DNA from 2 places in the Pseudomonas sp. RP-B7 genome. Region 1 is predicted to be linked to the other one. Evidence: predicted binding sites of a transcription regulator. Region 1 holds the regulator's gene; the other holds the start of a gene.
What was found. The regulator sigma-54, encoded in region 1, starts transcription at its own class of promoters, with help from an activator protein. The targets are predictions, from matches to a motif close to ANTGGCATNNANNTTGCTNT.
Positions count from the first base shown of each region.

Region 2: the regulator sigma-54 is predicted to act here: its motif matches at 2,373-2,392, upstream of OPU96_RS16270 (circularly permuted type 2 ATP-grasp protein).

Region 1 covers NZ_JAPFHC010000017.1:82,007-86,188, forward strand. The annotation lists gene OPU96_RS17000 (HPr family phosphocarrier protein) at 1-33, opposite strand, end outside; gene rapZ (RNase adapter RapZ) at 50-907, opposite strand; gene ptsN (PTS IIA-like nitrogen regulatory protein PtsN) at 910-1,374, opposite strand; gene hpf (ribosome hibernation-promoting factor, HPF/YfiA family) at 1,387-1,692, opposite strand; gene OPU96_RS17020 (RNA polymerase factor sigma-54) at 1,768-3,261, opposite strand; gene lptB (LPS export ABC transporter ATP-binding protein) at 3,446-4,171, opposite strand; gene lptA (lipopolysaccharide transport periplasmic protein LptA) at 4,171-4,182, opposite strand, start outside.
Region 2 covers NZ_JAPFHC010000016.1:54,399-58,580, reverse strand. The annotation lists gene OPU96_RS16295 (translation initiation factor 2) at 1-65, shown strand, start outside; gene OPU96_RS16290 (YkgJ family cysteine cluster protein) at 228-482, shown strand; gene OPU96_RS16285 (START domain-containing protein) at 524-1,129, shown strand; gene OPU96_RS16280 (hypothetical protein) at 1,233-1,469, shown strand; gene OPU96_RS16275 (ribonuclease E inhibitor RraB) at 1,683-2,024, shown strand; gene OPU96_RS16270 (circularly permuted type 2 ATP-grasp protein) at 2,425-3,834, shown strand; gene OPU96_RS16265 (alpha-E domain-containing protein) at 3,839-4,182, shown strand, end outside.

The sequences.
Region 1 (4,182 bases):
CTTGTTGATGATTTCAATTTCCAGAGCAGGCATCGCGGGGGTGTTCCTTTCAGCTAAGGTCGCGGTGGCGAACCTGGACGTTCTTGAGGGTTTGTTGCAGCAGTTGGCCCAGGCGTTCGGTCAGGTAGACCGAGCGGTGGTGGCCGCCGGTGCAGCCAATGGCAATGGTGACATACGCCCGATTGCTTGCAGCGAAGCGCGGCAGCCATTTGAGCAGGTAGCTGGAAATGTCCTGGAACATCTCCTCGACATCCGGTTGCGCCGCCAGGTATTCAGCCACAGGTTGGTCCAGCCCGGACTGATCACGCAGTTCCGGTTTCCAATAAGGGTTGGGCAGGCAGCGCACATCGAACACCAGGTCGGCGTCCACCGGCATGCCGCGCTTGAAGCCAAACGACTCGACGAGGAATGCCGTACCCGGCTCGGGCTGGTTCAGCAGACGCAGCTTGATGGCATCACGCAACTGGTACAGGTTGAGCCCGGTGGTGTTGATCTTGAGGTCGGCGAGGTCAATGATCGGCCCCAGCAACTTGGTTTCGTCCTCGATGGCTTCTGCCAGGGAGCGATGGGGGCTGCTGAGGGGGTGGCGTCGACGGGTTTCAGAGAAGCGCTTTAGCAGGGTCTCTTCGTCGGCGTCCAGGTACAGCACATCGCAATGAATGTGCTTGGCGCGAACTTCCTCGAGCAGTTGCGGGAACCGCTCAAGGTGGCTGGGCAGGTTGCGGGCATCGATCGATACGGCCACCAGCGGTTGCGCCAGCTCGGTGTGGATCAACGCGCGTTCCGCGAGCTCTGGCAGCAGGCCGGCGGGCAGGTTGTCGATGCAGTAGAAGCCACTGTCCTCAAGTACGTTGAGGGCGGTGCTTTTACCCGAGCCGGAACGGCCGCTGACGATGATCAAACGCATGATTACTGCCCGTTCTGTTCATCCAGGACTACCTGATACAGCGCCTCATTGCTGCTGGCACTGCGCAGTTTGTCGCGTACTTCCTTGCGGTCGAGCATGCTGGCGATCTGCCGGAGCAGTTCCAGGTGCGCATCGGTGGCGGCTTGCGGGACCAGCAGAACAAACAGCAGGTCGACCGGGGCGCCGTCGATGGCGTCGAAATCGATGGGAGCGTCCAGGTGCAGCAGGGCGCTGACAGGTGCCTCACAACTTTTGAGGCGGCAGTGGGGAATGGCGATGCCGTTGCCAAAACCGGTGGAGCCGAGTTTTTCACGGGCAATCAGAGCCTCGTAGACATCTTGCATCTCCAGGTCAGGCACTTCGCGGCTGATCAGGTTGGCAATTTGCTCAAGGGCTTTCTTTTTACTGCCACCCGGCGCGTTCACGAGGGAACGGCCGGGGGTCAGGATGGTTTCAAGTCGAATCATGGGTGGGGAGTGTTAGCGGCCTGTGCCCTGGAGGAGGCTCTGCTGCTTTTCCTTATGCTTTTTGATTTGGCGATCCAGCTTGTCGGTCAGGTCGTCAATGGCGGCATACATATCTGAATGCTCGGCATTAGCGACTACTTCCCCGCCGGGTATACGCAAGGTGGCTTCGATTTTCTGCTTCAGCTTTTCGACAGTCATGATGACTTGCACGTTGGTGATCTTGTCGAAATGCCCCTCAATTCTTTTGAGTTTTTCGCCGATATAGGCGCGCAGCGGTTCGGTCACTTCCAGTTGGTGTCCACTGATGTTGACTTGCATACAGCTTCTCCTTCGTTGCCAGTGCATAAAGCGGTGGGCAGGAATACCCACCACTGGAACGCTATGGCCCGCCCGTCACATCAAACGCTTACGCTCGCTGGAAGGCGCGATCCCGAGGGACTCGCGGTACTTGGCGACGGTTCGACGGGCGACCTGAATGCCTTGTGCCTCCAGTAAACCAGCGATCTTACTGTCACTCAATGGCTTTTTCTGATTTTCCGCGGCAACCAGTTTTTTGATGATCGCGCGGATCGCCGTGGACGAGCATTCGCCGCCTTCGGAGGTGCTGACGTGGCTGGAGAAAAAGTATTTCAGCTCATAAATACCCCGTGGGGTATGCATGAATTTCTGCGTGGTCACCCGTGAAATCGTCGATTCGTGCATGCCGACTGCTTCGGCGATGTCATGCAGCACCAACGGTTTCATCGCTTCGTCGCCGTATTCCAGGAAGCCGCGCTGGTGCTCGACGATCTGGGTGGCGACTTTCATCAGAGTTTCGTTGCGGCTTTGCAGGCTCTTGATGAACCAGCGGGCCTCCTGCAACTGGTTGCGCATGAAGGTGTTGTCGGCGCTGGTATCGGCGCGGCGTACAAAGCCGGCGTATTGCGGGTTGACCCGCAGGCGTGGCACCGACTCCTGGTTCAACTCCACCAGCCAGCGTTCGTTGTCCTTGCGCACGATGACGTCAGGCACCACGTATTCGGCTTCGCTGGACTCGATCTGCGAGCCCGGGCGCGGATTGAGGCTCTGTACCAGCTCGATCACCTGGCGCAGGTCGTCTTCCTTGAGTTTCATGCGGCGCATCAACTGGCTGTAGTCGCGGCTACCCAGCAAGTCGATGTAGTCGGTCACCAAGCGCTGGGCTTCAACGAGCCAAGGCGTCTTGGCAGGCAGTTGGCGCAATTGCAGCAACAGGCATTCGCTGAGGGTGCGGGCGCCGATGCCGGCGGGTTCGAACTGTTGGATGCGGTGCAGGACGGCTTCGATCTCGTCCAGTTCGATGTCCAGTTCCGGGTCGAACGCTTCGAGGATCTCCTCAAGCGTCTCGTCCAGGTAGCCCTGGTTGTTGATGCAGTCGATCAGGGTCACAGCGATCAGGCGATCGGTGTCCGACATCGGCGCGAGGTTCAATTGCCACAACAGATGGCTCTGCAGGCTTTCACCGGCGGAGGTGCGGGTGGTGAAGTCCCACTCATCATCATCGTTGCTGGGCAGGCTGCTGGCGCTGGTCTGGTAGACGTCTTCCCAGGCGGTATCCACGGGAAGTTCGTTAGGAATGCGTTCGTTCCATTCACCTTCTTCCAGGTTATCCACCGTTGGGGCGGTTTCCTGATAGGAAGGTTCCTGCACGTCGGAATTGGGTTTTTGCTCGATGTTGTCGGCCAGCGGGTCTGCGTTATCGAAGTCGTCGCCTTCTTCCTGGCGTTCGAGCATCGGGTTGGACTCCAGGGCCTCCTGGATTTCCTGTTGCAGGTCCAGGGTCGACAATTGGAGCAGGCGGATGGCCTGTTGCAGCTGCGGTGTCATCGTCAGCTGCTGGCCCATTCTCAGGACTAGCGATGGTTTCATGGCAGGGGCTTAACACCTTATTCGCCGGCGCAATGCGCCATCCACGACAGGGCGCGTGAGCGCCAAACATAAGCAAATTATATGCCTGATGTCGGGGGCTTTGCCTAGAGCACGGTAACAATAAAAATCCGGAGGTTTTCATTGACTCCCGCGCATCTTGGCAGCGGCCGTGACACCACGGTGTTTACAGGCGGAACTCGTGACCCAGGTAGACTTCCTTCACCAATTCGTTGGCCAGGATCGTGGCGGCGTCGCCTTCGGCAATCAGCTGGCCATCGTTGACGATATATGCGGTTTCGCAGATGTCGAGGGTTTCACGCACGTTGTGGTCGGTGATCAATACACCGATGCCCTTGGCTTTCAGGTGGTGGATGATTTGTTTGATGTCGCCGACCGAGATCGGGTCGACGCCGGCAAACGGTTCGTCCAGCAGGATGAATTTCGGCGCAGTGGCCAGGGCGCGGGCGATTTCCACGCGACGACGCTCGCCGCCGGACAGGCTCATGCCGAGGTTGTCGCGAATGTGGTTGATGTGGAATTCCTGCAGCAGGCTTTCCAGCTCCTTGCGACGGCCATCACGGTCGAGTTCCTTGCGGGTCTCGAGGATCGCCATGATGTTGTCGGCCACCGACAGTTTGCGGAAGATCGACGCTTCTTGCGGAAGATAGCCGATACCGGCCCGTGCACGACCGTGCATTGGCTGGTGGCTGACATCCAGGTCGTCGATCAGGACGCGACCCTGATCCGCCTGGACCAGGCCGACGATCATGTAGAAGCAGGTGGTCTTGCCGGCGCCGTTGGGGCCGAGCAGGCCGACGATCTGGCCGCTGTCGATCGACAGGCTGACGTCGCGCACGACCTGGCGGCTTTTATAGGCCTTGGCCAGATGCTGGGCTTTCAGGGTTGCCATTACTCGGCCTT
Region 2 (4,182 bases), on a different contig from region 1:
AACTGCGCAACGAAGAGCGGCGTGACGTTGAAGGCGCGGCGTTGGAATTCGAGTTCAAGCAGTAAACTTTTCCTGCAAACGTGACGTGGCTCTTCGACCATGTGTCGGAGACTGGTCAGTCATTTTTGTTTTCTGCGAAAAACCCCTGTTAGACCATTTTAAAACGGCTGTTTAAGGGCGTACTCTAGCCCGGCCATCCACATTGAGTCGTCGAGGACCTGCCTGTCATGAATTGCCGTGAAGGCTGTGGCGCGTGCTGCATCGCCCCCTCCATCAGTTCGCCATTACCGGGAATGCCACAAGGCAAGCCGGCAGGCGAACGCTGCCTGCACCTGTCGGTCGAACAACTGTGCCTGCTGTTCGGGCAGCCGGAGCGGCCGGCGGTATGCAGTGATTTCAAGGCGGACATCGAGGTCTGCGGTACCGACCAGGCCGATGCGATCCGCTTGATCGGTTGGTGGGAGCAGATGACGGCGGCTTGATGGGCTTTACTATCGGAACTTCAACAATAAGGAATACAACAATGGGTTCGCTGAAACGAATGGCTGTGCTGTGCGGGTTTACGGTGTTGTTTGCTGCTACGGCCCAGGCTGAGGATTGGCAGGTCGCCAAAGATGAAGACGGGATCAAGGTGTCCTTGAGCGAAGTGGCCGGCTCCAAGTACAAGGCCTATCGCGGCGTGACCACGATCAAGGCGCCGGTGGCCAAGATCCAGGCACTGCAAGAAGACGTTGCGGGTGCCTGTGCCTGGATTCACGAGTGCAAATCGCAAAAACTGCTTAAGCAGGAAGGCGACAAGAGCTGGACCTACACCCAGTTCAAGGCTCCGTTCCCGGTCACCGACCGTGACTCCATCCTGGAGATCACCACCTCCAAGGCCGCTGACGGCACCCTGACGCGCAAGCTGCTGGAAGTGCCGACCTACCAGCCGGAAGTCAAAGGCTATGTGCGTGTGGCCCAGGTCGAGGGCTTCTGGAAACTGGTGCCCAAAGGCGACAACCTGACCGAAGTCACTTACCAGGTGCACACCGAGCCAGGCGGCAGCGTGCCATCGTGGTTGGCCAACAAATTCGTGGTGGATGCGCCGTTCAACACCTTGAAAGCCCTCAAGGACCACGCCGAGAAGTAAGCGCAACTGATCCGGTGCCTCCAGCCTTGAGTGGAACGTTTGGCGATCCCTCAAGGTCCAGATGGATGTGAGCCCACACATGGGCTTTATCGAGGAGGCACCGATGCAAACGTGGAACATTACCTTCGTTGATGATCACGGCGAGACTTCGGTGGAGCAGTTCACCTGCAATGAAAAGCCCAGCCTTGAAGAAGCTGCGCACATGATCCGCAACAAGCTGCTGCCGGTCGCCGCCGAACTCGATCTCAATGACCTTGAGGGGCGCCAGTCTGAGCCGACGGTCAAAATCCTCAAAGATCAGAACAGCATTCAAATCCTCGACATTTTGCCCGCCGCCTGAACATTGCGTGGTTGCCACTAAAGTGCCTCTGGTGGTGGTCAAAGCTTCGCGCTACTCTGCAAGCGAGATCAGCGAATGAATCGCTAAGGTCTGGTCTTGTCAGCTACATGCTTGTTTTCCAGCGGTGTTGTCATCGCCGTAGTCCATGCGCCAGTACGGCGTGGGCCTCGGGAAGCACGGAAAGTCTATCCATCGGTCAGAGGAGCACTTTTCATGAGCACAGCCTATCAAGAAGACATCAGCACCAACGTTCTGCGCCGCATGAAAGAAGGCGGCTTCGACTTCTCGCGTTTCCACCCCATTGAGTTCTACGCCATTTTCCCGGATGAGGAACGTGCGCGCAGGGCTGCGGGTGAGTTTCGTGGGGAATCCCTGAATGCCCAGGTCAGTGCGCGCGACGATGGCGCCTGGTATCTGGAACTGAGCAAAATCATGTTTGCCACCTACGACGGTATAGGAGACTTCGAACAGGACTTTGGGGCGGTGGTAGAGCCTCTGGGCGGGATTATCGAAGGATGGGGCGTCAAGCAGGAGGTGCGTGGGTTACCCATGTAGTTGTATGAAAAAACGCAGCGTATCGGCTGACCTTTGGGTCGGCCGATTTTGTTTGTGGCGTGGGAAAACTATTCTGAACTTGTGCGCCATTTTTCAGCACCAAAAAAAAGCCACCCAAGAAGGGTGGCCTAAAGGGAAGAGCGGTGTGCTGAAGGAGCGTGTTCAGCAGATGGGGCGATTATCCGCAGGCTTGGCCGGGCAGTGAAATCAACTCTGGCTATGCTGCTGATAGTCAAAGCCCGCATTGCGATGAAGCGCGCGACGGGACGGCGGGCATCTGGCTGCACCAGGACGGTGCGCTTGTGTCCTTGCTTTAATTCAACTCACTGATTTTTAAGTGTTTATGCCGCTGGCACGGGCCTTGCGATGGTTCTAGCGCCCGGGTGACAAGGAGTTCGGCATGATCCGCACTTATTACGATGAAATGTACGATGGGGCAGGCCAGGTCCGGCCTCATTACCGCGAGTTCGCCCGCTGGTTGGCCGAAACCCCAGATGATCTGTTGGCCCAGCGCCGGCGTGAAGCCGATTTGCTGTTTCACCGCGCCGGCATCACCTTCACCCTCTACGGTGACGAGCAGGGCACCGAGCGCTTGATTCCCTTCGACACCATCCCGCGCAGCATTCCGGCCAGCGAATGGCGGGTTGTCGAGCGTGGCTGCATCCAGCGGGTCAAGGCGCTGAACATGTTTCTCGCCGACCTGTACCACGATCAGCGCATCATCAAGGCCGGGATCATCCCCGCCGAGCAGGTGCTGGCCAACGAGCAATACCAGTTGGCAATGCAGGGCCTGGACCTGCACCGCGACCTGTATTCCCACATCTCCGGGGTCGATCTCGTGCGTGATGGCGACGGCACCTACTACGTGCTGGAAGACAACCTGCGCACACCGAGCGGCGTCAGTTATATGCTCGAAGACCGCAAGATGATGATGCGCCTGTTCCCCGAGCTGTTCGCCGCCCAACGCATCGCGCCCATCGACCATTACCCCAACCTGCTGCTCGACACCCTGAAAAGCTCCAGCCCCCTGGACAACCCCAGCGTGGTGGTGTTGACCCCGGGGCGCTTCAACAGCGCGTTTTTCGAACATGCCTTCCTGGCCCGGGAAATGGGCGTGGAACTGGTGGAAGGTGCCGACCTGTTCGTACGCGATGACCGCGTGTTCATGCGCACCACCGATGGCCCCAAGGCCGTGGACGTGATCTACCGCCGCCTCGACGACGCCTTCCTCGACCCGCTGGCGTTCAATCCGGACTCCATGCTCGGCGTGCCCGGCCTGCTGGCCGCGTACCGCTCCGGCAATGTCGTGCTGGCGAATGCCATCGGCACCGGGGTGGCGGATGACAAGTCGGTGTACCCATTCGTCACCGATATGATCCGTTTTTACCTGGACGAAGAACCTATCCTCAAGAACGTTCCTACCTTCCAGTGCCGTAAGCCCGACGAACTGTCCCACGTCCTGGCCAACCTGCCGGATCTGGTCGTGAAGGAAACCCAAGGCTCCGGTGGCTACGGCATGCTGGTCGGCCCTGCCTCCACCGCAGCGCAAATCGAGGCCTTCCGTGTACGTATCAAGGCCAAGCCCCACGCCTATATCGCGCAGCCAACCCTGTGTTTATCGACGTGCCCGACCTTTGTCGAAAACGGCATCGCGCCACGTCATATCGACCTGCGTCCGTTCGTCCTGTCCGGCAAGGAAACCCGTGTAGTGCCTGGCGGTTTGACCCGCGTGGCGCTGCGTGAGGGTTCGCTGGTGGTTAATTCGTCCCAGGGCGGTGGTACCAAAGACACCTGGGTGGTGGAGGACTGATGCCATGTTGAGTAGAACTGCCTCGGATTTGTATTGGATGTCGCGCTACCTGGAGCGCGCGGAAAACCTCGCGCGGATGCTGGATGTCAGCTATTCGCTGTCGCTGATGCCCCAGGACGGGCGCGGTGATGGCCTGCATGAACTGGCCATGCCGCTGTTGATTACCGGCACCCTGGATGACTACCGCGAGCGCCACGCTGAGCTGCACGCCGAACACCTGCTGCACTTCTTTGCCCTGGACGCGGCCAACCCGGCCAGCATCTACAGTTGCCTCGGCGCTGCGCGGGCCAGTGCCCATGCGGTGCGTGGGCGAATTACCGCCGACATGTGGGAAAACATCAACGCCAC